DNA from 4 places in the Metabacillus elymi genome. Region 1 is predicted to be linked to each of the others. Evidence: a T-box and tRNA genes for the amino acid it is inferred to sense, from the RefSeq annotation. Region 1 holds a T-box; the other regions hold tRNA genes.
What was found. The T-box of region 1 lies ahead of leuS (leucine--tRNA ligase). A T-box ahead of a tRNA ligase gene usually reads a tRNA of that ligase, here a tRNA-Leu.
Positions count from the first base shown of each region.

Region 1 (7,461 bases):
GCACCACACCAATATCATATAAAAACTTATGCCAGAAACGAGCATATAGCAAGTGAAGTACTGCGTGCTCTGCTCCACCGATATAAATATCAACAGGTAGCCATTGCTTTAACTTGGCATCATCTGCAAGTGCTTCACTGTTTTTAGGATCGATGTAACGTAAGTAGTACCAGCAGCTTCCTGCCCATTGTGGCATAGTATTTGTTTCACGACGACCTTTTTTCCCTGTTACAGGGTCAACTACATGAACGAAATCTTCAATGATTGCAAGAGGTGATTCACCTGTTCCTGATGGTTTAATTTCTGTCGTTTTTGGAAGAACAAGCGGAAGCTCTTCTTCAGGCACTGCAGACATTGTCCCATCTTCCCAATGGATAATTGGAATTGGCTCTCCCCAATAACGTTGACGGCTAAATAACCAGTCACGCAAACGGTACGTAACCTTTTTCTCGCCTTTTTTATTTTCTTCAAGCCAAGCAATCATCTTTTCAATCGCTTCTTGCTTACCAAGTCCATTTAAGAAATCAGAGTTAACATGCTCTCCGTCACCAGTGTAAGCTTCTTTCGTCACATCTCCACCGCTAACAACTTCTTTAATTGACAGCGCAAATTTTTGAGCAAATTCATAGTCACGTTCATCGTGAGCAGGTACCGCCATGATTGCACCTGTTCCATATGTGGCAAGAACATAATCAGCAATCCAAATTGGCATTTTCTCACCATTAACCGGATTGATCGCATAAGCTCCTGTGAACACACCTGTTTTTTCTTTTGAAAGTTCAGTCCGCTCAAGATCGCTCTTATGTTTAATTTCATTAATATATGCTTCAACTGCATCTTTTTGTTCCGCCGTTGTGATTTTTTCAATAACGGAATGCTCTGGTGCTAATACAGCATAAGTCGCACCAAATAATGTATCGGGTCGAGTAGTGAATACCGTGAAGTTTTCATCATAACCATCAATGTCAAAGGTTACATGTGCGCCTTCAGAGCGTCCAATCCAATTACGTTGCATATCTTTAATACTCTCAGGCCAATCAACATCTTCAAGATCTTCAAGAAGACGATCAGCATATGCTGTTATTCTAAGCATCCACTGCTTCATCGGACGACGTTCAACAGGATGGCCGCCACGCTCACTTTTTCCATCTATAACTTCTTCATTTGCCAAAACGGTTCCTAATGCAGGACACCAATTTACTGGCACTTCATCTACATACGCTAAGCCTTTTTTGAATAGTTGTAAAAAGATCCATTGTGTCCATTTGTAATACTCAGGATCTGTAGTGTTTACCTCGCGATCCCAATCATACGAAAATCCAAGTGCTTGAATTTGTCTTCTAAAGTTATCAATATTTTGTTTCGTAAATTCCGCTGGGTCGTTACCAGTATCAAGGGCATATTGCTCAGCTGGTAATCCAAATGCATCCCATCCCATTGGGTGAAGAACATTAAATCCTTGCATTCGTTTCATTCGCGATAAAATATCTGTTGCCGTGTATCCTTCTGGATGTCCTACGTGTAAACCAGCACCTGAAGGATACGGGAACATGTCAAGCGCATAAAACTTCGGCTTCTCCGTATCCTCTGTAGTTTTAAACGTTTTATTATGTAACCAAAAATCTTGCCATTTTTTTTCAATCTGTTGATGATTGAAGCTCATATGTTTTCCTCCTTAAAAGCTAGATCAATGTTTGTTTATACAATTAACCAGTTGAACGGATCAAAGTAAGTTCCACTTATCTCATACTTATCAATTTGAAAAGGGTTATTCTGTTAGATAAAAATGAAAAAAACCCCACATCCCAAACAGGGACGAGAGGTTTAATTCCCGTGGTACCACCCAACTTTGGCATAGCGATATGCCCACTTTGACATCCGTAACGTGGATAGACGACAAATATTACTTTCCCAAATAAGGCTTTCACATTTGTAACTCAAAGGCGAGTTCATCAGCAAAAATCGGTTGACTCACACCAGCCGTCAACTCTCTGAACGATATTTCGCAAATTACTACTCCTTATCTCCGTTCATTATATATACATATTAAGCTTATTTTATATAAATTTGTCGGGATATGCAAGTTTGCCTTCTCAAATTAGGAGTCCAAGTTTGGGGACAGTCCCCAATATTATTACTTGTTATACTATTTATCGCTAAAAACCTTTGATTTTAGTTGTTTATTCTATTTTGGGGACAGTCCCCAAAAAGAATAAAAAAAGACTCGCAAACGATTGTAAGCTTTAATATTTGTCATATTGGGGACTGTCCCCAATATGAGTCCCCAATGAAAAACTTCACTGAACCGTATACCCTCCGTCCAACACAACAGCTTGACCTGTGACGCCTTTTGCCTTTTCGCTTGCTAAGAAGATTGCATAGTCTGCAATTTCTCGTACTTCTAGTAATCTTTTTTGTGGAATAAGTGGGTACAATACTTTTTCTAATACGCTTTCTAGTGAGACATTCCTTGTCTTAGCGATATCTTCTAGTTGATTTCGAACGAGGGGTGTATCAACATAGCCAGGGCATAGCGCATTTACTGTAATTCCGTGCTCAGCCCCTTCTAATGACGCTACCTTTGTTAATCCAATTACCCCATGTTTTGCACTATTATAAGCTGCTTTTCCTGCAAAACCAATTAATCCATTGATCGATGCAATGTTTATTACCCTTCCATATTGTTGGTTTTTCATAATTGGAAATACATGCTTAGTTGCGATAAAAGGTGCAACCAGCATTACTTTCATGAGTAATTCAAATTTTTCTGTTGGAAAATCCTCAATATGTGCCACATATTGTATACCTGCGTTATTTATTAACGTGTCAATTCTTCCATATTCAGCCTCAGTTTTTTTTACAGCATCAATGATTTCTTGTTCCTTGGTAACATCACACTTTAATCCAATTGCATCAAATCCAGCATCTTTTAATCTCTTTGAACTTTGTAATACTTGATCACCATGTAAGTCTGTTAAAACAACCTTTGCACCTTCCATCGCGAAAGCTTTTGCAAGTTCAAAACCAATTCCTCCCGCAGCACCTGTTAACAGTACAACTTGTGCTTGAACCACATACATCAACCTCCGTTCTTAAATCCCTAGTCCGAATGAAAATAGTATTATTGCGATAGCCAATCCGATTAATGGAACAATAACAGTTAATGCAGCAACAGGGTTATAGGCTTCCTTATGGGATTCTCCACAGATTCCACGTATCGTTGTTACGACATAACCATTATGAGGTAAGGAATCCAATGCACCGGAAGAAATTGCCACAACACGGTGCAATGCCTCAGGGTTTACACCCATATCTATATAATGTGGTGCAATTAGTGGTAGCGCTATTGCTTGACCTCCTGATGCTGATCCTGTCATCCCGGCAATTACACTTACAGCAATTGCTCCTCCAATAAGCGGACTGCCTGGAATACTTGTCATCGCATTAACAGCTATTTCAAATGCCGGAACAGCTTTTGCAACTCCACCAAATCCAACAACAGCTGCTGTATTCCCAAGTGCTATTAGTGCACCAAGCGTTCCTTCAGATACAGCATCCCAAAATGATTTAAAATAGTTACGGTTTAATAAATAAGCTGTAATGACGCCTCCAAGTAAAGCAATGATTAAGGCAGATTGCTGTAGTGAATCATGGAATATAAACGAAATGATTAAGACAACCAAAAGTGGGATTAGCCCAGTTAGCGGGTGAGGAAGTGCCTTATCCTTATTAACTGGATCATTATCACGAGAAACAAATTTTTCTCCACTTGCAACAGCTTTTGTAATCATTCTTCTTAACCACCAATATCCAAAAACCATCATAAATACAGCGACAATTAAACTAACTTCCCAACCAGCATATGGAGACGTACTTAAATATTCTATCGGAATCCAGTTTTGAATTTCAGGAGAACCAGCAGAGGTCATTGTAAATGTTACTGATCCAAACGCTAATGCTGCAGGAATAAACCGTCGCGGTAGATTTGCTTGCCTAAACAAACTAACAGCCATTGGGTAAACAGAGAATGCTACGACAAATAAACTAACACCACCATAGGTTAATACAGCACAGGCAATTACGATGGCAAGGACTGCTCTTTTCATTCCAAGCTTTTCAACAATCCATTTTGATACACTATCGGCAGCACCACTATCTTCCATAACTTTTCCAAAAATCGCACCTAATAAGAACATTAAGTACCAAGAAGCAATAAAGCCTGAAAATCCAGTCATATAGTTACCTACAAGGTTTGCTTCACCCTCTCCAACTAGCTGTGGAAATAGTGGCAAACCGCTGAAAATAGCAACAAATAATGCACAAAGCGGACCAGCTACTAATAAGTTCATACCTTTCATCGTTAAATAAATTAATAGAGCTAAACCACCAACTAATCCGATCATACTTAACATCATTTATCCCCCTTTGTTTGACTGATAGTGATGCTCCTCCTTTCCTCTTCACAACTATATAAAGCAAGTTTTATGCCAACATAGGAGTGCCTGAAGGAAGTTACTAAAATGTTCAATTCTTGAATTATTCATTCCGGTTTTTTGGAATTTTTAGAGTCTCCTAACTTGTCCATTCGAATATATGTCGTTAAGATCAACAAAAAAAAACAGTCCATCATTATGGACTGCATTCCGATTTTTCGGACACCATTAGCCTAGCTCATATTTCTGGACCTTTTCATACATACTCGATTTACTAATCCCTAATGCTTTTGCTGCTTTTCTCTTATCTCCGTCAAATTTATTTATTGTTGCTATAAGAATATTTTTTTCTGCTTCATTTACCATTTCTTTTAGAGAAGCTTGTTGATAGTGAAATACAGCAGGCTTTTTAATATAATCCGGAATGGCATCCAACGTAATCACATCTGTCTTTGCAAGATGAATTGCAGCCTCTATAATATTTTCTAGTTCACGTATATTCCCTTGCCAATGATAGTGATGTAAGGTTTCCATTACACCTTCCTGAATCATTGAAATTCGTTTTCCAGTTCTAGTTGAAACTTTTTTTAAAAAGTACCTCACAAGTATTTCTAGATCCTCCATCCGTTCACGTAAAGGAGGAATGAACAATGGAATAACACTAATTCGGTAATAAAGATCATTTCGGAATTCATTCTTTTCCATAAGTGCCTCAAGTGGTCGATTTGTTGCGGTAATCACTCTTACATCTAATGAAAAAGATTTTGTAGATCCTACCGGTTCTACTTCTTTTTCCTGCAGCACCCGAAGTAGCTTAACCTGCATTTGTAGACTCATGTCGCCAATTTCATCGAGAAAAATCGTCCCACCATCTGCCTGCTGAAATTTGCCTTTTTTTCCACCCTTTTTCGCACCAGTAAATGCACCATCTTCATAACCAAACAATTCAGATTCAAGAAGCTGCTCTGGAATGGCACCACAGTTCACCTTAATAAAAGGCTTTTCACTTCGGTGACTAAGAAGATGAATGCTATGTGCAAACAACTCTTTACCAGTTCCACTTTCCCCTCTAATTAACACTGAACTATCCGTTGCAGCGATTATTTTAACTTTGTCCTTTAGTTCCGTCATGACTCGGGAATTTGATTGAATATCATTTAATGTATACTTCGCACCTGTGATTTCTTGCTTTTCAAGGAATGATTGAATTGATGATAAATGATGGCGTACATGGGAATTCATCTCATGCCATTCCTTTGTATCGCGAAACATAACTGTCCCAAAAGCCCCAACCACCTTATTGTCAGCAAAAATTGGAATTCGATTTGCGATCATATAATTCCCTTTAATGTATTGAAGATCTGCGATTTCCTCCTCCCCACTCTGCACAACAATATGCATTCTCGTGTTTTCAATTACTTCAGTAACATGTCTTCCAATTACAGCTTCTCTAGTAACCTCGCAAAAACGGCAATAGTTATCATTCATGTAAATAATTTTTCCATTAGCATCAACAATAACGATCCAAACGTAAGCGTTTTCAATAACTGTCTCAAAAATCTCCTTAGCATACGGAAAACGTTGATTTAACATATTACCTTCCCCTAGCAATCGTTTTTTTTATCGTATCATAAAACTTTTCACTAAAATAGAGGGACAGTCTATACTGGGGACAGTCCCTCATTATGGTGTGGGGACTGTCCCCAGTATAGCAGTACTCCATTAACTTAGCACAATTCGTTTGTTTGGGGACAGTCCCCCACTATTGATTGGGGACTGTCCCCAACTCAATAGTCGCTTTAAGCCTTTTATCGTAAATCAAAGTTGTAAAAATCCCAAAGATTAACAGACTAATTATAATCATGAAAAGTAGGTTCATATTATAGTAGTCAGCAATCATCCCACCTAAGAGGGGGCCGATCATTTTACCGCCTGTTGCTGTACTGTTTACAAAACCTTGGTAAAAACCTTGTCTTCCCTTAGGAGCTAAGCCATCCGCGATCGTTGGGACTGCTGGCCAAACGAGCATTTCACCTATTGTTAGAATAACCATTGCTATTAAAAAGCCTGTAAATTGCTCTGCATATAAAGCAACAACAAAAGAAGCGATGAATAGAAAAAAACCAATGATCATTTGTTGTTTTAACGTTTTAGCAACATGCTTTACAAATTGAGAGAGTATTGGTTGAGCACAAACGATTAGAGCCCCATTCACTGTCCATAATAAACTATACTGATTTAGTGGAATATTAAGGCTTTGTGTATGTGAGGAAATAGTTGATGGCCATTGAACATATCCAACCCAGCATAATAAATAGCCTACACACAGAATAACTAAAGCTGTAAATTTTTGAGAGTTTTTCACACCAGGTTTTTGTTCTAAAATAGATGTTTGGCTTGCTTGTTTTGCATCAATATTTCGATATCCGAAGTATGCAATTAAGAAAAAGACAGCGTAAAGAGCTGCATTTGCAATAAAAATATAATGAAATGAAAATGACGCAACTAGTCCTCCTAATGATGCCCCTGCTGCTACACCTACATTTTGTGCAACGTAAATCGCATTAAATGCCTTTCTACCACCTTCAGGCCACACTGTACCTGCGAGAGCATATGTTGCAGGAAAAACAATTCCAGACCCTAAACCAATGAGAATTAGTAAATATATATAAACAGGCCATCCGTGGAAAAACACCAGTGTAATGACAGCCACTAATGTGATAACAATTCCTAATAAAATTGATTTGAATCCGCCGATTTTATCAAATAATACACCACCAACAAGATTACCAATAACACTAGCTGCAGCATTGAGCATTAGTACTACTCCTGCTACGGTTAATGATTTGCCTAGAAGTTCATGAATATAGATCGTATTAAGTGGCCATAAAAATGATGACCCTGTCACATTGATCATCATTCCAATGAAGAGCAACCAAAGAGAACGTGGCATTTTCATCCTCCTAAAAAGATTATTGTAAATAAAAAAAATCACAGACAACTCAATCTATGAGAATATGTATCTGCT
Region 1 is NZ_CP055263.1:543,842-551,302, forward strand. It holds gene leuS (leucine--tRNA ligase) at 1-1,663, opposite strand, end outside; T-box leader at 1,809-2,036, opposite strand; gene HUW50_RS02665 (3-hydroxybutyrate dehydrogenase) at 2,298-3,074, opposite strand; gene HUW50_RS02670 (GntP family permease) at 3,093-4,412, opposite strand; gene HUW50_RS02675 (sigma-54 interaction domain-containing protein) at 4,662-6,026, opposite strand; gene HUW50_RS02680 (MDR family MFS transporter) at 6,196-7,386, opposite strand.

Region 2 (7,461 bases), 2.0 Mb from region 1:
TTGTACAGGATAGGTAGGAGCCTGAGAAGCCGGAGCGCTAGCTTCGGTGGAGGCGTCGGTGGGATACTACCCTGGCTGTATTGAAATTCTAACCCACAGCCCTTATCGGGCTGGGAGACAGTGTCAGGTGGGCAGTTTGACTGGGGCGGTCGCCTCCTAAAATGTAACGGAGGCGCCCAAAGGTTCCCTCAGAATGGTTGGAAATCATTCGTAGAGTGTAAAGGCACAAGGGAGCTTGACTGCGAGACCTACAAGTCGAGCAGGGACGAAAGTCGGGCTTAGTGATCCGGTGGTTCCGCATGGAAGGGCCATCGCTCAACGGATAAAAGCTACCCCGGGGATAACAGGCTTATCTCCCCCAAGAGTCCACATCGACGGGGAGGTTTGGCACCTCGATGTCGGCTCATCGCATCCTGGGGCTGTAGTCGGTCCCAAGGGTTGGGCTGTTCGCCCATTAAAGCGGTACGCGAGCTGGGTTCAGAACGTCGTGAGACAGTTCGGTCCCTATCCGTCGTGGGCGTAGGAAATTTGAGAGGAGCTGTCCTTAGTACGAGAGGACCGGGATGGACGCACCGCTGGTGTACCAGTTGTCTTGCCAAAGGCATAGCTGGGTAGCTATGTGCGGAAGGGATAAGTGCTGAAAGCATCTAAGCATGAAGCCCCCCTCAAGATGAGATTTCCCATAGCGTAAGCTAGTAAGATCCCTGAAAGATGATCAGGTTGATAGGTCTGAGGTGGAAGCGCGGTGACGTGTGGAGCTGACAGATACTAATCGATCGAGGACTTAACCTAATAAAAGCGTTAAATGAATTGAATTGAATTGTGAATCGTTATCTAGTTTTGAAGGAATATAAAAAGTTTAAAAAAACACTTGAAATATTCTTCTAAAATAGTATAATAGTCTTTGTCACAAATGTCTGGTGATGATGGCGAAGAGGTCACACCCGTTCCCATGCCGAACACGGAAGTTAAGCTCTTCAGCGCCGATGGTAGTTGGGGGTTTCCCCCTGTGAGAGTAGGACGTCGCCAGGCTGTTATATTATATTATTCCGCAGTAGCTCAGTGGTAGAGCTATCGGCTGTTAACCGATCGGTCGTAGGTTCGAGTCCTACCTGCGGAGCCATTTTGGAGAGCTGTCCGAGTGGCCGAAGGAGCACGATTGGAAATCGTGTAGGCGGTGTAAGCTGTCTCAAGGGTTCAAATCCCTTGCTCTCCGCCACTACTTATAATAAATAATGGCCCGTTGGTCAAGCGGTTAAGACACCGCCCTTTCACGGCGGTAACACGGGTTCGAATCCCGTACGGGTCACCATATGGAGGATTAGCTCAGCTGGGAGAGCATCTGCCTTACAAGCAGAGGGTCGGCGGTTCGATCCCGTCATCCTCCACCATTTTAAAACCTAGAACAACTATTATTATCGCGGGGTGGAGCAGTCTGGTAGCTCGTCGGGCTCATAACCCGAAGGTCGCAGGTTCAAATCCTGTCCCCGCAACCAAATGGTCCGGTAGTTCAGTTGGTTAGAATGCCTGCCTGTCACGCAGGAGGTCGCGGGTTCGAGTCCCGTCCGGACCGCCATTTTCTTAAGTTACTTTTCTCAAGTAAAAGGGTTTCGATAAACGAGAAGATCAAGGAAGCGATTGAACGATCACCGGAGCGTATGTCAATACGTGAGGATGTGAGTGAAAGAGCTGACGCAGAGGTTCGAAGTTTAGCGGAAGCCGTAAACTCAATATGGCTCGGTAGCTCAGTTGGTAGAGCAATGGACTGAAAATCCATGTGTCGGCGGTTCGATTCCGTCCCGAGCCACCTTTAAAGAAAAGATTTTGAAATTTAAGTACGCCGGTGTAGCTCAACTGGTAGAGCAACTGACTTGTAATCAGTAGGTTGGGGGTTCAAGTCCTCTTGCCGGCACTGTTTCACACATATGGAGGGGTAGCGAAGTGGCTAAACGCGGCGGACTGTAAATCCGCTCCTTAGGGTTCGGCAGTTCGAATCTGCCCCCCTCCACCATTTAAAATAGGGGCATAGTTTAACGGTAGAATAGAGGTCTCCAAAACCTTTGGTGTGGGTTCGATTCCTACTGCCCCTGCCAATTTAAAATATAGTGGCGATTGTGGCGAAGTGGTTAACGCACCTGATTGTGGTTCAGGCATTCGTGGGTTCGATTCCCATCAGTCGCCCCATTTATTTTATATTAAAAATAACTCTCATGAAAATTCATCGATGGGCTATAGCCAAGCGGTAAGGCATCGCACTTTGACTGCGACATGCGTTGGTTCGAATCCAGCTAGCCCAGCCATTTCTTATACACATTTTCGTTTCTCTTGCATAGGCTAGAGTATACGGTTAAATAAGTTAGATTGCGGAAGTAGTTCAGTGGTAGAACACCACCTTGCCAAGGTGGGGGTCGCGGGTTCGAATCCCGTCTTCCGCTCCAGTTTTATGAATGGCGGCATAGCCAAGTGGTAAGGCAGAGGTCTGCAAAACCTTTATCACCGGTTCAAATCCGGTTGCCGCCTCCATTTAAACTACACCCTTGCCGGGGTGGCGGAACTGGCAGACGCACAGGACTTAAAATCCTGCGGTAGGTGACTACCGTACCGGTTCGATTCCGGTCCTCGGCACTTTTGATTTTATTTTTTTTGCCAGTGTGGCGGAATTGGCAGACGCGCACGACTCAAAATCGTGTTCCGTGAGGAGTGTCGGTTCGACCCCGACCACTGGTATCAAATGGAATTCTCGAACGTTATAGCGACGTTATTTCAGCGTAATTATTCGCAGAAATAACGTCGCTTTTTTGCGTTTAAGGCTATGATAAATGTAGATATATATTCAAACCCGTAAATACGAATTTATAACTTAAGCAGCATTTACTAAAAAATAAGAATCACATAACTATTGCTTTATTAGAGGATAATAATCTAAGAGGTGATAATATGGAAAAAGATAAATTAAAACTCACATCTTCCGAAATAGGAACATTGTGGGGAGAATATGTAAACGGAACAATGACAGATGTAGTAAATAGATATATGTTCTCTATAATTGAGGATGAGTCAATAAAAAATATTTTTGAGGATGCTATCAAGACCTTCGAAAAACAAAAGAAACAAATCGTGATTATTATGGAAAACGAAGGGTTTCCAGTTCCAATTGGATTTACTGAATCTGACCTCAACAAAGGTGCAGAAAGACTGTTTACTGATATATTTTGCTTAAATTATTTACATATCATGACTTTACATGGTTTGCTCGGTCATATCACTTCATTAGGTGTTTCTGTTAGAAAAGACTTACGAGATTATTACGATTCATTCGATAACGATGCAAAAAAAATGTATCATCAAACTATTGAATTGTTGCTTGAGAAAGGGAATTTTCAAAGAGACCCTTTATTTTATCCTTCGAGGAACCCTGAATTTATTTCTAGCCAAGATTTCACAGATGGATTTTTCGGAAAAGGGAGACGTTTAGCTGCAACAGAAATCATCAGTATTTCTTTCAACCTTAAAAAGAGTATTATGGCTAAAACTCTTTCTATTGGATTTAGTCAGGTCTCTCAATCAAAAGAAGTAAGAAAGTTTTTAGAGAGGTCTGAGAAAACAGCTGATGGTCAAATACAATCCCTTACAAAAATAATGCACAAGGATAATTTACCAGCTCCTAAGTCGTGGGAAACAGAAGTGACAACTTCAACGGACTCTCCTTTTTCTGATAAGTTAATGTTGTATCATATGGGCTTCTTGTTTCAAGCTGCACAATTGTATCACGGGGCAGGTTTAGCATCAGCCATGAGAACAGACCTTGCAACGGTTTATGAAGGTGTCATACTTAAAAATCTAATTGTAACAAAAGAATGGTTTAATATTATGGTGAAAAATAAATGGTTAGAACAACCACCACTTGCTCCTAATAGAAAAGAAATTGCAAAAGAAAAATAATAAATACATTGTTACATGGTATGTATAAGTGAATAAGAGTCCATTTGAAAGACTTATGTGGAGCATCGCACTTCCTGGATTTGGAGTATTTAAAGGGTAAGTATTTTAAAGGCACAGTTTTATTGATACTAAAATTTCTGATTAATGTACAAGCCAATTTTAACCAGGTAATACTTCTAAGTTTTCATGGTGAAATTTGTGGTGCCATAAAAGATGCAGATTATCAGTGGTTGATGTTTTATTCTTATTGGTTCCTGTTTGGTTAGCCAATGTTATTTTTGATTCGAGGAATATCGATTGGAATAGTTATTCAAAAAATCATGATATTAACACTTCATAAAAAATGCTATATTTATTCGCCTTTTTCCGCTCATTACACACGTAACAGCATAAATAAAAGAGCCTATTAACCATGATTGTAAATATGCCAATGGTTGTAGGCCTTTATTTAACTTGTCACTACTTACACTTTATGATTATCGGTGTGGCGGAATTGGCAGACGCTCACGACTCAAAATCGAATTCCTCGGTTAAATGCTCAAGAAATTGATATTGCCGTTGAGCTAATCGAGTTTAATACGCGGACATTTGAAGGTACGAAGTCGGTATTGATAGCCGATGCCGTGCGGGAAAGTTTATTTGAAGATACAATAATACTCCGGGGGGTTAAGTGCAAAGAATATTTGAAACTTATTTGGCTTTAATACGTATTAGTAATAAGTAATTATTAAGAATATGTTACTTAATACGAAGAAGTCGGAAAGTCCGCGAACTAGAAAGGTGATGGTTATACATTGAACAAACAAACAGTAAAAACGTTAAAATGGATATCTGGTGGAATCGAAGCGATTCTAGGTATACCTATTATAGGTGGAAGTATTGTAATAGGCTTAGGTTGGACGCCATTATGGGTTATGCTTATTTTTCATATAGCAGTATTAGTACTTTCCAAAAAGGTCGGAGTTAAAGCATATGGTAATATTCTCGGAATTGTAACTTCAGCTATCGGATGGATTCCTATTGTCGGTATGTTTATGCACATGTTATCTGCGGTATTTATTCTTATTGATGCAGCACGTAAGGATAAAAATTCGGACATAATCGAAATGTCCAAATAAAAGAAAAGCCTCGACGTTTAAGTCGGGGCCTTATTTATACTGACGATAATTCTTGTTAACTACATATAGCCTCTGTTATAGCAATGCAGCAGGACTTGATGTATGTTATGTTAAATATAATTAAGAACAAATTAATTTCAGGAAATAGTTTAAAGTGAGAAGAGAACAATTAAAATGAGGATTAAATAACAAATTTAAATGATTGCTGTAAATACTACTTTTTTAGGAGGATATAAGCTTGAGTATCCGTTTTGAAGTGAAAAGAACTTTTCATGTATCCCAGGAAAAAGCATATAAAGGACTGCTTGATCTTGAGGCTGCTAAGCACTGGATGCAAGGTTTAGTCAAAATAGAGCGATTGGATGATGGACCTTTGCATATTGGAAGCGAATGGAAAGAGACAAGGAAAATGTTTGGAAAAGAGGCCACAGAACATTTTGAAGTTGTTGGACTTGAAGCTCAGGAGAAAATTGTACTACGTTGTGATGGAACGAAAGGAACAACGGGCAAAGGGGAATTTGTGTTTACATACATTCTCGCTCCATCGGCTGATCATACAACAATTACTTTATATGGTGAGATTAATGGTCTTACAGGCTTGGCAAAATGGTTTGGGAAAATGATGGCAGGAACCTTTAAAAGTGCCTGTGCAAAAGATTTGGATGCGTTAAAAAGCTATTTGGAGAAATGAATATAATTGTATACGGAAAAATTGAATAGGAGTTAGTAGTGAATAGAGCCCTACCCCAATAGGTAGGGACTCTAAATGAAGCTTCCGTTCATAAAAGGGAAGACCGTCTAATGTTCCGACTTTATTAAAAGTTAGCAACATCCTGGTTTGACACTGTACGACGTCGTTCAAGCTCTACATCCATCACTGCACGTTTTTCATCAAGCTTATAGAACATCATTGTAAGTCCAATGAGTAAACAAATGGCTAGAGGCACCCATATAAAGATGATTTCAATATAGGTTAAAGCGGTTGCAGTTTGATTAGCGTTTGGAATATAACCACCCATACTAAGAACAACTCCTATAAAAGCACTCGCAAGTCCCATGCTTCCTTTTACAAAAAATCCTTGAAAAGCAGCAATCATACCAGCAATACTTCTATTCTTTTTGTACTCTGAATAGTCAATGATATCCGGTTGAATGGCAAAGGTTGTGCCAAAGATACCGTAAATACCAAGTCCTGTTATCGCGAGTCCCGCTACTAGCAAAGGAGCTGATGATTTTCCAAAAAAGATCAGTAAATCTCCTGCAATAAAAATAGCAGAACTTAATAGCATGACATGCTTCTTTGCCATTTTCTTTTGAAGCCAAGGTAAAATAAGTAACATCGGAAGTCCCGATAGAATTCCGAATAGCCCCACAAATACTAGCCAGTCGGTACGTCCAAGATTATACGTAAAATAATAGATCACGGTTGTATTTCGGATGACAAAAAGAGCAAAATAAAGAAAATTAATGATAAAGAAAATGTAACTCTGATCCGTCAACCCTTTTAAATCTTGTTTAAAAGAGGATTTCTCATGTTTGACCGACGGTGGGACAACCTCTTTCGTGTTCATGAATGTATAGACAAATAATAACATCGCTATAATGCCATAAAGACTCATGGTAATTAAAAAGCCTTTTTGTATATCTCCTTGACCGAATAAATTGACAAGTGGCATTGTAATGGACATCACTAAGGCTGTGCCTATTAATGCACATATCATTCGAGTCGATACTAACCAGTTTCGTTCATGGTTATCTGAGGTTAACCTCGGTACAATCGTATTCAATGGTATATTAACCACAGTATAAGCGGTACATAACAAGCAATAAGTGACATAAGCCCAAATAAGTTTTCCTGTCATATCGAAATTAGGAACAATAAATGTCATGACAGTAAATATAGCGAAAGGAATAGCTCCTATTAAAAAATAGGGTCTTCCTTGCCCCCATCTAGTGTTAGTACGATCAACCAATATTCCCATACCGGTATCTGTTAACGCATCAATAATTTTTGTGACTAGCATTAACGTACCTGCAGCTGCTGCTGTTATTCCAAAGACATCTGTATAAAAAAACATTAAATAAGACGCCATTGTACTAAATACTAGGTTGCAGCCTAAATCGCCAACCCCATATCCGATTCTTTTTTTCCATATATTCATTGCATCACAACCCTTCATTAAGCATTTGATATTTATTTGAGTCTTGTTAACGTTTTCATGTCTTGCTTTAAATTGTGATAGATAGATTTGTAAACAGTGTAATATTCATTATATTTTTCATGGTTCAGCTTATTTGGCATAATCTTTTCATCTAAAACCTGCCATTTCTTCACATCTTCATAAGATAGAAGACCTGTCCCAATTCCAGCAAGGATGACATCTCCCATATTCGCTTCTAC
Region 2 is NZ_CP055263.1:2,556,662-2,564,122, forward strand. It holds rRNA gene HUW50_RS12100 (23S ribosomal RNA) at 1-792, shown strand, start outside; rRNA gene rrf (5S ribosomal RNA) at 917-1,032, shown strand; tRNA gene HUW50_RS12110 (tRNA-Asn) at 1,049-1,123, shown strand; tRNA gene HUW50_RS12115 (tRNA-Ser) at 1,128-1,219, shown strand; tRNA gene HUW50_RS12120 (tRNA-Glu) at 1,238-1,312, shown strand; tRNA gene HUW50_RS12125 (tRNA-Val) at 1,316-1,391, shown strand; tRNA gene HUW50_RS12130 (tRNA-Met) at 1,420-1,496, shown strand; tRNA gene HUW50_RS12135 (tRNA-Asp) at 1,500-1,576, shown strand; tRNA gene HUW50_RS12140 (tRNA-Phe) at 1,735-1,807, shown strand; tRNA gene HUW50_RS12145 (tRNA-Thr) at 1,840-1,912, shown strand; tRNA gene HUW50_RS12150 (tRNA-Tyr) at 1,928-2,011, shown strand; tRNA gene HUW50_RS12155 (tRNA-Trp) at 2,020-2,093, shown strand; tRNA gene HUW50_RS12160 (tRNA-His) at 2,109-2,184, shown strand; tRNA gene HUW50_RS12165 (tRNA-Gln) at 2,226-2,300, shown strand; tRNA gene HUW50_RS12170 (tRNA-Gly) at 2,364-2,438, shown strand; tRNA gene HUW50_RS12175 (tRNA-Cys) at 2,450-2,523, shown strand; tRNA gene HUW50_RS12180 (tRNA-Leu) at 2,540-2,625, shown strand; tRNA gene HUW50_RS12185 (tRNA-Leu) at 2,646-2,727, shown strand; gene HUW50_RS12190 (DUF3231 family protein) at 2,938-3,942, shown strand; gene HUW50_RS12195 (hypothetical protein) at 4,737-5,060, shown strand; gene HUW50_RS12200 (SRPBCC family protein) at 5,299-5,751, shown strand; gene HUW50_RS12205 (glycoside-pentoside-hexuronide (GPH):cation symporter) at 5,876-7,222, opposite strand; gene HUW50_RS12210 (FGGY-family carbohydrate kinase) at 7,255-7,461, opposite strand, start outside.
Region 2: it has a tRNA-Leu gene. The T-box ahead of leuS (leucine--tRNA ligase) is inferred to sense a tRNA for this amino acid. The anticodon was not compared.

Region 3 (7,461 bases), 760 kb from region 1:
AAGGTAACAACCCTGTAGTTGAAACTTCGTTCCCTCCAGAGTGGATCCTGAGTACGGCGGGACACGAGAAATCCCGTCGGAAGCAGGGAGGACCATCTCCCAAGGCTAAATACTCCCTAGTGACCGATAGTGAACCAGTACCGTGAGGGAAAGGTGAAAAGCACCCCGGAAGGGGAGTGAAATAGATCCTGAAACCGTGTGCCTACAAGTAGTCAAAGCCCGTTAATGGGTAATGGCGTGCCTTTTGTAGAATGAACCGGCGAGTTACGATCCCGTGCAAGGTTAAGTTGATGAGACGGAGCCGCAGCGAAAGCGAGTCTGAATAGGGCGAAAGAGTACGTGGTCGTAGACCCGAAACCAGGTGATCTACCCATGTCCAGGGTGAAGTTCAGGTAACACTGAATGGAGGCCCGAACCCACGCACGTTGAAAAGTGCGGGGATGAGGTGTGGGTAGCGGAGAAATTCCAATCGAACCTGGAGATAGCTGGTTCTCTCCGAAATAGCTTTAGGGCTAGCCTTGAATTTAGAGTCTTGGAGGTAGAGCACTGATTGGACTAGGGGCCCCCAACGGGTTACCGAATTCAGTCAAACTCCGAATGCCAAAGACTTATATTCAGGAGTCAGACTGCGAGTGATAAGATCCGTAGTCAAGAGGGAAACAGCCCAGACCACCAGCTAAGGTCCCAAAGTATACGTTAAGTGGAAAAGGATGTGGAGTTGCTTAGACAACCAGGATGTTGGCTTAGAAGCAGCCACCATTTAAAGAGTGCGTAATAGCTCACTGGTCGAGTGACTCTGCGCCGAAAATGTACCGGGGCTAAACGTATCACCGAAGCTGTGGACTGTTCTTTTAGAACAGTGGTAGGAGAGCGTTCTAAGGGCTGTGAAGCTAGACCGTAAGGACTAGTGGAGCGCTTAGAAGTGAGAATGCCGGTATGAGTAGCGAAAGAGGGGTGAGAATCCCCTCCACCGAATGCCTAAGGTTTCCTGAGGAAGGCTCGTCCGCTCAGGGTAAGTCGGGACCTAAGCCGAGGCCGAAAGGCGTAGGCGATGGACAACAGGTTGAAATTCCTGTACCACCTCCTCACCATTTGAGCAATGGGGGGACGCAGAAGGATAGGGTAAGCGCGCTGTTGGATATGCGCGTCCAAGCAGTTAGGCTGACAACGAGGCAAATCCCGTTGTCACATAAGGCTGAGCTGTGATGGCGAGGGAACTATAGTACCGAAGTTCCTGATTCCACACTGCCAAGAAAAGCCTCTAGCGAGGTGAGAGGTGCCCGTACCGCAAACCGACACAGGTAGGCGAGGAGAGAATCCTAAGGTGAGCGAGAGAACTCTCGTTAAGGAACTCGGCAAAATGACCCCGTAACTTCGGGAGAAGGGGTGCTTTTTAGGGTGAATAGCCCGGAAAAGCCGCAGTGAATAGGCCCAGGCGACTGTTTAGCAAAAACACAGGTCTCTGCGAAGCCGCAAGGCGAAGTATAGGGGCTGACGCCTGCCCGGTGCTGGAAGGTTAAGGGGAGAGGTTAGCGTAAGCGAAGCTTTGAACCGAAGCCCCAGTAAACGGCGGCCGTAACTATAACGGTCCTAAGGTAGCGAAATTCCTTGTCGGGTAAGTTCCGACCCGCACGAAAGGCGTAACGATCTGGGCACTGTCTCAACGAGAGACTCGGTGAAATTATAGTACCTGTGAAGATGCAGGTTACCCGCGACAGGACGGAAAGACCCCGTGGAGCTTTACTGTAGCCTGATATTGAATTTTGGTACAGCTTGTACAGGATAGGTAGGAGCCTGAGAAGCCGGAGCGCTAGCTTCGGTGGAGGCGTCGGTGGGATACTACCCTGGCTGTATTGAAATTCTAACCCACAGCCCTTATCGGGCTGGGAGACAGTGTCAGGTGGGCAGTTTGACTGGGGCGGTCGCCTCCTAAAATGTAACGGAGGCGCCCAAAGGTTCCCTCAGAATGGTTGGAAATCATTCGTAGAGTGTAAAGGCACAAGGGAGCTTGACTGCGAGACCTACAAGTCGAGCAGGGACGAAAGTCGGGCTTAGTGATCCGGTGGTTCCGCATGGAAGGGCCATCGCTCAACGGATAAAAGCTACCCCGGGGATAACAGGCTTATCTCCCCCAAGAGTCCACATCGACGGGGAGGTTTGGCACCTCGATGTCGGCTCATCGCATCCTGGGGCTGTAGTCGGTCCCAAGGGTTGGGCTGTTCGCCCATTAAAGCGGTACGCGAGCTGGGTTCAGAACGTCGTGAGACAGTTCGGTCCCTATCCGTCGTGGGCGTAGGAAATTTGAGAGGAGCTGTCCTTAGTACGAGAGGACCGGGATGGACGCACCGCTGGTGTACCAGTTGTCTTGCCAAAGGCATAGCTGGGTAGCTATGTGCGGAAGGGATAAGTGCTGAAAGCATCTAAGCATGAAGCCCCCTCAAGATGAGATTTCCCATAGCGTAAGCTAGTAAGATCCCTGAAAGATGATCAGGTTGATAGGTCTGAGGTGGAAGCGCGGTGACGTGTGGAGCTGACAGATACTAATCGATCGAGGACTTAACCTAATAAAAGCGTTAAATGAAGTGAATTGAATTGTAAATCGTTATCTAGTTTTGAAGGAACAACCTTTCAATTAAATTTGTCTGGTAATGATGGCGAAGAGGCCACACCCGTTCCCATGCCGAACACGGAAGTTAAGCTCTTCAGCGCCGATGGTAGTTGGGGGTTTCCCCCTGTGAGAGTAGGACGTTGCCAGGCAAAAGCCCCTTATTCGGGGCTATTATTTTGTTTGTTTTTGTAATTGGCCCGTTGGTCAAGCGGTTAAGACACCGCCCTTTCACGGCGGTAACACGGGTTCGAATCCCGTACGGGTCACCATTTGGAGGATTAGCTCAGCTGGGAGAGCATCTGCCTTACAAGCAGAGGGTCGGCGGTTCGATCCCGTCATCCTCCACCATCTAAATTTATTGTGCCGGTGTAGCTCAACTGGTAGAGCAACTGACTTGTAATCAGTAGGTTGGGGGTTCAAGTCCTCTTGCCGGCACCACTTTATTATTTATATATGAGCCATTAGCTCAGTTGGTAGAGCACGATCGAATAAGCATCAAAGCGATACTTCAGCGCACATATTGAACTACTACTTGATTAGACTTTCTGAAATATGGGCGTCATCACAAGTGCAAAACAACATAATACTACTCATTTTTATAATGAGCCATTAGCTCAGTTGGTAGAGCATCTGACTTTTAATCAGAGGGTCGAAGGTTCGAGTCCTTCATGGCTCATCATATACACATCTTGCGGGTGTGGCGGAATTGGCAGACGCGCTAGACTTAGGATCTAGTGTCCTTGTGACGTGGGGGTTCAAGTCCCTTCACCCGCATTTCTACATTAGCAAAGTGCCGGGGTGGCGGAACTGGCAGACGCACAGGACTTAAAATCCTGCGGTAGGTGACTACCGTACCGGTTCGATTCCGGTCCTCGGCACCACTTAGAAAAGCGGAGAAAGCCCGCTTAAACCGATAGGATGTTGGAGCTTCTGAGAAGGAGTCGTTGTTTGACTCCGCAGGAAGAAGTGAAACAGCCGTACGGTTTGGCTTTCGTAGCTAGACAAATATATTTAATGCGCCCGTAGCTCAATTGGATAGAGCGTTTGACTACGGATCAAAAGGTTAGGGGTTCGACTCCTCTCGGGCGCGCCATATAACCGGGAAGTAGCTCAGCTTGGTAGAGCACTTGGTTTGGGACCAAGGGGTCGCAGGTTCGAATCCTGTCTTCCCGACCAGTCAAAGTTTTTGGTTATATAAGGTCCATATACTTGGAGGAATACCCAAGTCCGGCTGAAGGGATCGGTCTTGAAAACCGACAGGGGTGTCAAAACCCGCGGGGGTTCGAATCCCCCTTCCTCCTCCATACTTTTTTTAATTAAAATTTATATTTCTATTATCGCGGGGTGGAGCACGAACGAATATGCTTCATTGATTAACATCAGCGTACCGATTGAACAGCATCTTGAATTTACTTCCTGAAATCGGGACGGTCCGTATAAGCAGAAACAATATGCATAGGATATCTTTATTATTTTTATTATTTTTATTATCGCGGGGTGGAGCAGTCTGGTAGCTCGTCGGGCTCATAACCCGAAGGTCGCAGGTTCAAATCCTGTCCCCGCAACCAAATTCAGTTGACGAAACTCCGTTGCTCTTACTTCTTAGCAAGGAAACATAGGAGTGCTTTAGTGCAACCAAATGGTCCGGTAGTTCAGTTGGTTAGAATGCCTGCCTGTCACGCAGGAGGTCGCGGGTTCGAGTCCCGTCCGGACCGCCATTTTTATTTTTAAAACTCCCTTGTCTCAAGGAGAAGGGTTTCAATAAGCGAGAAGGTCGAGGAAGCGACTGAGCGAACACCGGAGCGTATGTAAATACGTGAGTGAGGATGTGAGCGATGGAGCTGATGAAGAGATTCGAAGCTTAGTGGAAGCCGTAAACTAAATGGCTCGGTAGCTCAGTTGGTAGAGCAATGGACTGAAAATCCATGTGTCGGCGGTTCGATTCCGTCCCGAGCCACCATTTAACATAAATTATCTAAATATTGAAAATACGTGGAGGGGTAGCGAAGTGGCTAAACGCGGCGGACTGTAAATCCGCTCCTTAGGGTTCGGCAGTTCGAATCTGCCCCCCTCCACCATTTAAAATAGGGGCATAGTTTAACGGTAGAATAGAGGTCTCCAAAACCTTTGATGTGGGTTCGATTCCTACTGCCCCTGCCAGTTTAAAATATAGTGGCGATTGTGGCGAAGTGGTTAACGCACCTGATTGTGGTTCAGGCATTCGTGGGTTCGATTCCCATCAGTCGCCCCATTTACTTGCGGGTGTAGTTTAGTGGTAAAACCTCAGCCTTCCAAGCTGATGATGAGGGTTCGATTCCCTTCACCCGCTCCAATTTTTAAAATGGGCCTATAGCTCAGCTGGTTAGAGCGCACGCCTGATAAGCGTGAGGTCGATGGTTCGAGTCCATTTAGGCCCATCATTTAATATTTTATTTTGTGCCTTTAGCACTGGATAGAGCAACAGCCTTCTAAGCCGTCGGTTAGAGGTTCGAAACCTCTAAGGCACGTTTAAACTAATCTAACTTGGATTAGTTTTTTTTTGCATTGAATTCTCTTTACAAAGCTGTAGATCGCAAATAAGAATAAACCTTTATAAGGGGAGACGTTTATTTCTTTAAATCTTCACTTTTAAATATTCTAACAATGTCTTTTCGCAGAAGTCCTTATGTGTCTCCTCCGACATCGGTCTTTAGCTATCGCTTCCAGCACGATCTCCAAAGCCATCCACTCAATTCGAAGTATTCTTACAATCATTCTCAGCATCAGCCATGAATTTCCCGATTTTTCTCTTAAAACTTGCAAAATTTTTTTCTGAAGAAATAGAAGGAATATCAGATCGAAGAGGGTGCAAATGAATAAATTTAATAAAATAACAGCCATCGCATCGAAGTACTTGCTTTGTTTTTCGTAGAAAATTTATAAAGATTTTTTATTTTATATGTATAAGATATTAATAGTTTGGGAATCATGTAGATAAGAATAAAGAAGGGAGACATGTATTGATGGAGAAAAAACATATTTTATCTGATTTTGTTAAGGGAGACCGATTTGAATTAAATTCTTATTTAACTTATTTATTTGATAAATTTAATGCTGATGTTAAGGATCATTCAAAAGATAAGCTGGTAAAACAATGGATTAACTGAACTGAAGGGAAAAAATTATGAGTGTAGAAATCGTATAAGCGACCTTTTTATTCTGATTAGAATAGAAATGGTCGCTTTGTTGTTTTTATTATATTTAGGAAATCTGCTGCAATTAAGATAGGTGATGAAGTGAAACTTACATTAGTTGAAAGATGTTACATTGGAACAGCTGATACTACCACCTCGTTTAATGTGCAAATCGGTAATGAGAATAAGCTTGGTAGAAATAACTCAAACTAACCTCAAAAGATAGAGTCGAGAAATGGAGTGCCTTTGAATAAGCTGATAAATAGATTGCAATAATATATCTTTTCAACCTAAGTTTCATAGACAACTGTTTTAAGCATATTTTCTTAGCGTTGAAAATCCGCATAATCCTGATGCTACCCTCAATTAAACTCACCCATACTACAAGAGTAAAAAGTTATTTGGAGTAATATGATTTTTTCTACTGTTAATTAAAGAAATACAATGAGCCAATCGCTCTACCCCTAGTTTAATTTGACTCTCGTTCACTTGTGAGATGCTTAATCGAAGGAGATTTTCCTTTTTATATTCTGGCAAAAACATTCTAGAGGCATCATCAACAAATATACGCTGCTCGTTTAGCATATGAACTACCTGTTTTGCTGTCACATTTTCGGGCAAACTGATGGATAGATAGAATCCTGAAGTCGGTTTTGAAAAATGAGTATCAGCCGGTAGCAATAACTCACAGGCTTCTTGAAGGATTTGCATTTTAGTATGGTATACCTCTTTTATTTTTTTGAGATGGCTAGTAAACATTCCACTTTTTAAATAGATTTCTAGAGCACCTTGTGAAAGTGCTGAACTATTAAAATCCGAACTAAATTTATATCGTAAAAAATTGTTAATCATTAATGTAGGAAGAACGATTGTAGCAATCCTTAACCCTGGGAGGAATATTTTCGAAAAGCTTTTAATATAAATCACTCTCCCTGAAGGATCGAAAGAAAATAAAGGATCGGATTTTGCATTTGGGTCAAGGTCTCCTAAAAAATCATCTTCCACTATATATACATCGTATTTTTCAGCTAACTCAACGATTTTTTTCTTTTCGCTATTCGAGTAACAATGTCCAAGTGGATTGTGAAATCTCGGGATTATATAGAAAAACTTTATATCGTTATTTCGAAAAATGTATTCCAGACGATCGAGATCAATGCCTTCCATCGATAACTCAATTCCAAAAGTATTAGCTTTTTGTATATTGATGGACTCAATGAATCCGAAATAAGTAGGCTGTTCAATTAGAATATTGTTTTTTCCATTTGGAAACGGCATAGAAACTAATAAATTAAGTGCTTGCTGCGAACCAGAAACAACAACTACTCTATCTGGTTGAGTGAACACCTGTAGATTCTGCAAATATTTCACTAACTGTACTCGTAATGAGTAAAGCCCTTGTTGATCAGAGTATGTAAAAAGCTCTTCTTTATATTGTTCAATTGCTTGATTCATACAATGTTGAAATTCAACATAAGGCATAACGTTTTTATCTGGACCAGCAGACAAGAAATCAATCACGTCATTTTCATTGGTCGCATGTTGAAATTCATTCAAAACAAAGTAGCCACTTTTAGGAACAGAATAAATTAAATGCTCTTTTTCTAGTTCTTCGTATGCTTTAATGACAGTATTTTTGCTACATGAAAAATGCTCAGATAGCTGACGAACAGAAGGAAG
Region 3 is NZ_CP055263.1:1,304,239-1,311,699, reverse strand. It holds rRNA gene HUW50_RS06400 (23S ribosomal RNA) at 1-2,564, shown strand, start outside; rRNA gene rrf (5S ribosomal RNA) at 2,642-2,757, shown strand; tRNA gene HUW50_RS06390 (tRNA-Glu) at 2,803-2,877, shown strand; tRNA gene HUW50_RS06385 (tRNA-Val) at 2,881-2,956, shown strand; tRNA gene HUW50_RS06380 (tRNA-Thr) at 2,971-3,046, shown strand; tRNA gene HUW50_RS06375 (tRNA-Lys) at 3,212-3,284, shown strand; tRNA gene HUW50_RS06370 (tRNA-Leu) at 3,300-3,382, shown strand; tRNA gene HUW50_RS06365 (tRNA-Leu) at 3,401-3,489, shown strand; tRNA gene HUW50_RS06360 (tRNA-Arg) at 3,625-3,701, shown strand; tRNA gene HUW50_RS06355 (tRNA-Pro) at 3,708-3,784, shown strand; tRNA gene HUW50_RS06350 (tRNA-Ser) at 3,820-3,912, shown strand; tRNA gene HUW50_RS06345 (tRNA-Met) at 4,100-4,176, shown strand; tRNA gene HUW50_RS06340 (tRNA-Asp) at 4,250-4,326, shown strand; tRNA gene HUW50_RS06335 (tRNA-Phe) at 4,493-4,568, shown strand; tRNA gene HUW50_RS06330 (tRNA-Tyr) at 4,603-4,686, shown strand; tRNA gene HUW50_RS06325 (tRNA-Trp) at 4,695-4,768, shown strand; tRNA gene HUW50_RS06320 (tRNA-His) at 4,784-4,859, shown strand; tRNA gene HUW50_RS06315 (tRNA-Gly) at 4,867-4,940, shown strand; tRNA gene HUW50_RS06310 (tRNA-Ile) at 4,952-5,025, shown strand; tRNA gene HUW50_RS06305 (tRNA-Arg) at 5,045-5,115, shown strand; gene HUW50_RS06300 (hypothetical protein) at 5,611-5,754, shown strand; gene HUW50_RS06295 (aminotransferase-like domain-containing protein) at 6,163-7,461, opposite strand, start outside.
Region 3: it has a tRNA-Leu gene. The T-box ahead of leuS (leucine--tRNA ligase) is inferred to sense a tRNA for this amino acid. The anticodon was not compared.

Region 4 (7,461 bases), 560 kb from region 1:
TCCATCGATGACATCAATATAGCTAATAGCAAACCAGCAACAACAAAGCCTATTTTGTTATTCTCAGTATTCAAATGTGTGTCTCCTTTAATCTATTTATGTTGTTTCCTTAATACTATATAATCACTAAATGAAGACATTAGCCTACACTCTTAAAATCTACAACATTATAATTTCACTTTAACCTTCATATTATCATTCAATTTGACATCCACTAACAGTAATCCTTTGTGAGCCTTCAAGGAGGACACTAATACTTTAAATGTCATTTTATCCAATGAATCAGGAAGCCATACACTTACTTTAGAATCTTGTTTTGTCCATTTTTTTACCTGTTTCCAAAAAGCATGTGACGATAAAAGAGAGCCACAGCAATTCAAAACAAAATAAGGAACTGGGACAACAAAGTGATAATTTTTCTTTGTTACAATCGTTACTTTAATCATTTATCTCACTCAATAATAACGGATACCTTATCGCCGTTTGCAGAGGTAATATCAACGATTTGTCCGTCTATTTCGTTTTCTATCGCTTGCAGAAGAAGATCAATATCAATGTCTTTTACATACATTTCTGCTTGCGGAACCTTGCTCGCAATTCCATGGCCAGCTTTTAAAACAGCTTTAACTAGATTGATTGGCACATTCACATTAATATTATCTCCCTCAGTAGATACAACTTGTACTCTGAGCATCTTTTTATTGTAATCTACTTCTTTTTCCGCTAGATTTCTTGTTTCTGTTCCTCTCATCACCTGTAGAAGTTCAGCTGCCTTTTCTACATCAAGCTTTCCTTCTTGTACCATGGCCATCACTTTAGCTATTTCCTCTTTCATATGCATCCGCCTCACCTTCCTTAATCATGTTAATTGCCTCTTCAGGAGTTATTTCACCCGATTCTAGCATTGAAATTACCTTTTTCTTATCGATCTTACTTTTTGATTGTGCAGCATATCCAAGCGCTTCAATAATTTCATTTAGTTTTCCACGGACTGTAGGGTAAGATATGGATAGCTCCTTTTCTACTTCTTTAATATTTCCCCTACATTTTAAAAAAACTTCGATAAATTGAAGCTGCTCCTGTTCTAGAGAAAAAAATTTAGACATCTCAAATTCATTTTCAATAGTTGTTTGGCAATTTGAACAATGTAATTTTGTAACTTTCAACTTCTTAGTGCATACTGGACAATCTGTTATCAATGGATAAGCCATGATTCTCCCCTTTCACGTTTATATCTATATTTTAATACAAAAATTAAATAATTCAAGTTTATTATTAAATACTTTAATTAATTTATATAAATAAATTAATTTTTGAAATCATATTATAAACATTATGGATCCAATCACTTTTTGGAGGTTAACATATAGAAAAGCCTTTAATCTAACATATAGTATCTTTTTCCAATAAAAAAAGCCAACCTGTATGGTTGACTAGTTTTTGCTTTTTGTGATTACGCGCCTTAGAGGATTCGAACCTCTGACCGACAGCTTAGAAGGCTGTTGCTCTATCCTGCTGAGCTAAAGGCGCACTATATTTACAGTAGAAGAAAACTTCAAAACTCTCACTCTAAGAGAGGTGTTCTTCAGCCATTTTGAGGATTACTCCAAGTAAAATGGCTCCGCAGGTAGGACTCGAACCTACGACCGATCGGTTAACAGCCGATAGCTCTACCACTGAGCTACTGCGGAATAAAAATATGAAATGGTGGGCCTAAATGGACTCGAACCATCGACCTCACGCTTATCAGGCGTGCGCTCTAACCAGCTGAGCTATAGGCCCCCTTTTAAAAATTGGAGCGGGTGAAGGGAATCGAACCCTCATCATCAGCTTGGAAGGCTGAGGTTTTACCACTAAACTACACCCGCAAGTAAATGGGGCGACTGATGGGAATCGAACCCACGAATGCCTGAACCACAATCAGGTGCGTTAACCACTTCGCCACAATCGCCACAAGAGTTAAATTTAATCTAAAAAATGGTGGCTCGGGACGGAATCGAACCGCCGACACATGGATTTTCAGTCCATTGCTCTACCAACTGAGCTACCGAGCCATAAATTGTTTACGGCTTCCGTTAAGCTTCAAATCTCTTCGTCAACTCCTGCACTCACATCCTCACGTATTGACATACGCTCCGGTGTTCGTTTAGTCGTTTCCTCGACCTTTTAGCTTACCGAAACCCTTTTACTTAAGATTAGTAAAAAAGTAAATATTATCATAATAAAAATGGCGGTCCGGACGGGACTCGAACCCGCGACCTCCTGCGTGACAGGCAGGCATTCTAACCAACTGAACTACCGGACCATTTGGTTGCGGGGACAGGATTTGAACCTGCGACCTTCGGGTTATGAGCCCGACGAGCTACCAGACTGCTCCACCCCGCGATAATAAAAATAATAAAGATATTCTATGCATATTGTTTCTGCTTATACGGACCGTCCCGATTTCAGGAAGTAAATTCAAGATGCAGTTCAATCGGTGCGCTGATGTTAATCAATGAAGCATATTCGTTCGTGCTCCACCCCGCGATAATAAAATATAAAATTTTAAAAATATGGAGGAGGAAGGGGGATTCGAACCCCCGCGGGTTTTGACACCCCTGTCGGTTTTCAAGACCGATCCCTTCAGCCGGACTTGGGTATTCCTCCGTAATATGATGGAAACTGGTGGACCTTGTAGGACTCGAACCTACGACCGGACGGTTATGAGCCGTCTGCTCTAACCAGCTGAGCTAAAGGTCCAAATTGGTAGCGGCGGAGGGAGTCGAACCCACGACCTCACGGGTATGAACCGTACGCTCTAGCCAGCTGAGCTACACCGCCAAAATGGAAATTTATTATTTAACTATATGGTGGAGCCTAGCGGGATCGAACCGCTGACCTCCTGCGTGCAAAGCAGGCGCTCTCCCAGCTGAGCTAAGGCCCCAAAATAAATCTTCAGACTACTTTTAAACTTAATGGCGCGCCCGAGAGGAGTCGAACCCCTAACCTTTTGATCCGTAGTCAAACGCTCTATCCAATTGAGCTACGGGCGCATTTTGTAAGTGGTGCCGAGGACCGGAATCGAACCGGTACGGTAGTCACCTACCGCAGGATTTTAAGTCCTGTGCGTCTGCCAGTTCCGCCACCCCGGCTAACTAAAAATAGGATAAAATTCGACAAAATAATAGCCCCAAATAAGGGGCTTTTACCTGGCAACGTCCTACTCTCACAGGGGGAAACCCCCAACTACCATCGGCGCTGAAGAGCTTAACTTCCGTGTTCGGCATGGGAACGGGTGTGGCCTCTTCGCCATCATTACCAGATAAAATATTAAATTGAAGGGATATTCCTTCAAAACTAGATAACGATTCACAATTCAATTCACTAAGTTTAGTTTACGCTTTTACTTTGTCCAGCTACAGAAGCCAAATCCTACGTTAATTTCACTCTCTCGTACGAAGTCAAAGAACGACTTCTTCTCGATCGCTCCAATTCCCTATGGATAAAAGCTAATCTTCTTCCGCTTTTCTAATAGGTTAAGTCCTCGATCGATTAGTATCTGTCAGCTCCACACGTCACCGCGCTTCCACCTCAGACCTATCAACCTGATCATCTTTCAGGGATCTTACTAGCTTACGCTATGGGAAATCTCATCTTGAGGGGGGCTTCATGCTTAGATGCTTTCAGCACTTATCCCTTCCGCACATAGCTACCCAGCTATGCCTTTGGCAAGACAACTGGTACACCAGCGGTGCGTCCATCCCGGTCCTCTCGTACTAAGGACAGCTCCTCTCAAATTTCCTACGCCCACGACGGATAGGGACCGAACTGTCTCACGACGTTCTGAACCCAGCTCGCGTACCGCTTTAATGGGCGAACAGCCCAACCCTTGGGACCGACTACAGCCCCAGGATGCGATGAGCCGACATCGAGGTGCCAAACCTCCCCGTCGATGTGGACTCTTGGGGGAGATAAGCCTGTTATCCCCGGGGTAGCTTTTATCCGTTGAGCGATGGCCCTTCCATGCGGAACCACCGGATCACTAAGCCCGACTTTCGTCCCTGCTCGACTTGTAGGTCTCGCAGTCAAGCTCCCTTGTGCCTTTACACTCTACGAATGATTTCCAACCATTCTGAGGGAACCTTTGGGCGCCTCCGTTACATTTTAGGAGGCGACCGCCCCAGTCAAACTGCCCACCTGACACTGTCTCCCAGCCCGATAAGGGCTGTGGGTTAGAATTTCAATACAGCCAGGGTAGTATCCCACCGACGCCTCCACCGAAGCTAGCGCTCCGGCTTCTCAGGCTCCTACCTATCCTGTACAAGCTGTACCAAAATTCAATATCAGGCTACAGTAAAGCTCCACGGGGTCTTTCCGTCCTGTCGCGGGTAACCTGCATCTTCACAGGTACTATAATTTCACCGAGTCTCTCGTTGAGACAGTGCCCAGATCGTTACGCCTTTCGTGCGGGTCGGAACTTACCCGACAAGGAATTTCGCTACCTTAGGACCGTTATAGTTACGGCCGCCGTTTACTGGGGCTTCGGTTCAAAGCTTCGCTTACGCTAACCTCTCCCCTTAACCTTCCAGCACCGGGCAGGCGTCAGCCCCTATACTTCGCCTTGCGGCTTCGCAGAGACCTGTGTTTTTGCTAAACAGTCGCCTGGGCCTATTCACTGCGGCTTTTCCGGGCTATTCACCCTAAAAAGCACCCCTTCTCCCGAAGTTACGGGGTCATTTTGCCGAGTTCCTTAACGAGAGTTCTCTCGCTCACCTTAGGATTCTCTCCTCGCCTACCTGTGTCGGTTTGCGGTACGGGCACCTCTCACCTCGCTAGAGGCTTTTCTTGGCAGTGTGGAATCAGGAACTTCGGTACTATAGTTCCCTCGCCATCACAGCTCAGCCTTATACGACAACGGGATTTGCCTCGTTGTCAGCCTAACTGCTTGGACGCGCATATCCAACAGCGCGCTTACCCTATCCTTCTGCGTCCCCCCATTGCTCAAATGGTGAGGAGGTGGTACAGGAATTTCAACCTGTTGTCCATCGCCTACGCCTTTCGGCCTCGGCTTAGGTCCCGACTTACCCTGAGCGGACGAGCCTTCCTCAGGAAACCTTAGGCATTCGGTGGAGGGGATTCTCACCCCTCTTTCGCTACTCATACCGGCATTCTCACTTCTAAGCGCTCCACTAGTCCTTACGGTCTAGCTTCACAGCCCTTAGAACGCTCTCCTACCACTGTTCTAAAAGAACAGTCCACAGCTTCGGTGATACGTTTAGCCCCGGTACATTTTCGGCGCAGAGTCACTCGACCAGTGAGCTATTACGCACTCTTTAAATGGTGGCTGCTTCTAAGCCAACATCCTGGTTGTCTAAGCAACTCCACATCCTTTTCCACTTAACGTATACTTTGGGACCTTAGCTGGTGGTCTGGGCTGTTTCCCTCTTGACTACGGATCTTATCACTCGCAGTCTGACTCCTGAATATAAGTCTTTGGCATTCGGAGTTTGACTGAATTCGGTAACCCGTTGGGGGCCCCTAGTCCAATCAGTGCTCTACCTCCAAGACTCTAAATTCAAGGCTAGCCCTAAAGCTATTTCGGAGAGAACCAGCTATCTCCAGGTTCGATTGGAATTTCTCCGCTACCCACACCTCATCCCCGCACTTTTCAACGTGCGTGGGTTCGGGCCTCCATTCAGTGTTACCTGAACTTCACCCTGGACATGGGTAGATCACCTGGTTTCGGGTCTACGACCACGTACTCTTTCGCCCTATTCAGACTCGCTTTCGCTGCGGCTCCGTCTCATCAACTTAACCTTGCACGGGATCGTAACTCGCCGGTTCATTCTACAAAAGGCACGCCATTACCCATTAACGGGCTTTGACTACTTGTAGGCACACGGTTTCAGGATCTATTTCACTCCCCTTCCGGGGTGCTTTTCACCTTTCCCTCACGGTACTGGTTCACTATCGGTCACTAGGGAGTATTTAGCCTTGGGAGATGGTCCTCCCTGCTTCCGACGGGATTTCTCGTGTCCCGCCGTACTCAGGATCCACTCTGGAGGGAACGAAGTTTCAACTACAGGGTTGTTACCTTCTTTGACGGGCCTTTCCAGACCTCTTCATTTACTTCGTTCCTTTGTAACTCCGTATAGAGTGTCCTACAACCCCAAGAGGCAAGCCTCTTGGTTTGGGCTAATTCCGTTTCGCTCGCCGCTACTCAGGAAATCGCGTTTGCTTTCTCTTCCTCCGGGTACTTAGATGTTTCAGTTCCCCGGGTCTGCCTTTATTACCCTATGTATTCAGGTAAAAATACTACTCCATTACGAGCAGTGGGTTTCCCCATTCGGAAATCTCCGGATCAAAGCTTACTTACAGCTCCCCGAAGCATATCGGTGTTAGTACCGTCCTTCATCGGCTCCTAGTGCCAAGGCATCCACCGTGCGCCCTTAACAACTTAACCTTCGACATTAAAAATGTCATTTAAATCAATCATTAAGAGAATCACTAAACTAAGCGTTTAAACTCAGTGAATTACTTGAATTGTTATCGTTATCTAGTTTTCAAGGAACATAAAGCACAGGATGTGCAAATGCTAGATGCATTTAAACTCCTATGTCTTTTCTTACATATTGAAAGATCAGTATGATCTCTCAAAACTAAACAAAAACCAAGTGTGCCTCATTTTCCTTAGAAAGGAGGTGATCCAGCCGCACCTTCCGATACGGCTACCTTGTTACGACTTCACCCCAATCATCTGTCCCACCTTAGGCGGCTGGCTCCTTACGGTTACCCCACCGACTTCGGGTGTTACAAACTCTCGTGGTGTGACGGGCGGTGTGTACAAGGCCCGGGAACGTATTCACCGCGGCATGCTGATCCGCGATTACTAGCGATTCCAGCTTCATGCAGGCGAGTTGCAGCCTGCAATCCGAACTGAGAATGGTTTTATGGGATTGGCTTGACCTCGCGGTCTTGCAGCCCTTTGTACCATCCATTGTAGCACGTGTGTAGCCCAGGTCATAAGGGGCATGATGATTTGACGTCATCCCCACCTTCCTCCGGTTTGTCACCGGCAGTCACCTTAGAGTGCCCAACTAAATGCTGGCAACTAAGATCAAGGGTTGCGCTCGTTGCGGGACTTAACCCAACATCTCACGACACGAGCTGACGACAACCATGCACCACCTGTCACCACTGTCCCCGAAGGGAAAGGTATATCTCTATACCGGGCAGTGGGATGTCAAGACCTGGTAAGGTTCTTCGCGTTGCTTCGAATTAAACCACATGCTCCACCGCTTGTGCGGGCCCCCGTCAATTCCTTTGAGTTTCAGTCTTGCGACCGTACTCCCCAGGCGGAGTGCTTAATGCGTTTGCTGCAGCACTAAAGGGCGGAAACCCTCTAACACTTAGCACTCATCGTTTACGGCGTGGACTACCAGGGTATCTAATCCTGTTCGCTCCCCACGCTTTCGTACC
Region 4 is NZ_CP055263.1:1,100,786-1,108,246, forward strand. It holds gene HUW50_RS05345 (MDR family MFS transporter) at 1-74, opposite strand, end outside; gene HUW50_RS05350 (hypothetical protein) at 168-446, opposite strand; gene HUW50_RS05355 (SHOCT-like domain-containing protein) at 452-835, opposite strand; gene HUW50_RS05360 (DUF2089 domain-containing protein) at 816-1,211, opposite strand; tRNA gene HUW50_RS05365 (tRNA-Arg) at 1,457-1,530, opposite strand; tRNA gene HUW50_RS05370 (tRNA-Asn) at 1,617-1,691, opposite strand; tRNA gene HUW50_RS05375 (tRNA-Ile) at 1,706-1,782, opposite strand; tRNA gene HUW50_RS05380 (tRNA-Gly) at 1,795-1,868, opposite strand; tRNA gene HUW50_RS05385 (tRNA-His) at 1,876-1,951, opposite strand; tRNA gene HUW50_RS05390 (tRNA-Phe) at 1,979-2,054, opposite strand; tRNA gene HUW50_RS05395 (tRNA-Asp) at 2,229-2,305, opposite strand; tRNA gene HUW50_RS05400 (tRNA-Met) at 2,309-2,385, opposite strand; tRNA gene HUW50_RS05405 (tRNA-Ser) at 2,557-2,649, opposite strand; tRNA gene HUW50_RS05410 (tRNA-Ile) at 2,666-2,742, opposite strand; tRNA gene HUW50_RS05415 (tRNA-Met) at 2,747-2,823, opposite strand; tRNA gene HUW50_RS05420 (tRNA-Ala) at 2,851-2,926, opposite strand; tRNA gene HUW50_RS05425 (tRNA-Arg) at 2,959-3,035, opposite strand; tRNA gene HUW50_RS05430 (tRNA-Leu) at 3,046-3,134, opposite strand; rRNA gene rrf (5S ribosomal RNA) at 3,190-3,305, opposite strand; rRNA gene HUW50_RS05440 (23S ribosomal RNA) at 3,515-6,445, opposite strand; rRNA gene HUW50_RS05445 (16S ribosomal RNA) at 6,677-7,461, opposite strand, start outside.
Region 4: it has a tRNA-Leu gene. The T-box ahead of leuS (leucine--tRNA ligase) is inferred to sense a tRNA for this amino acid. The anticodon was not compared.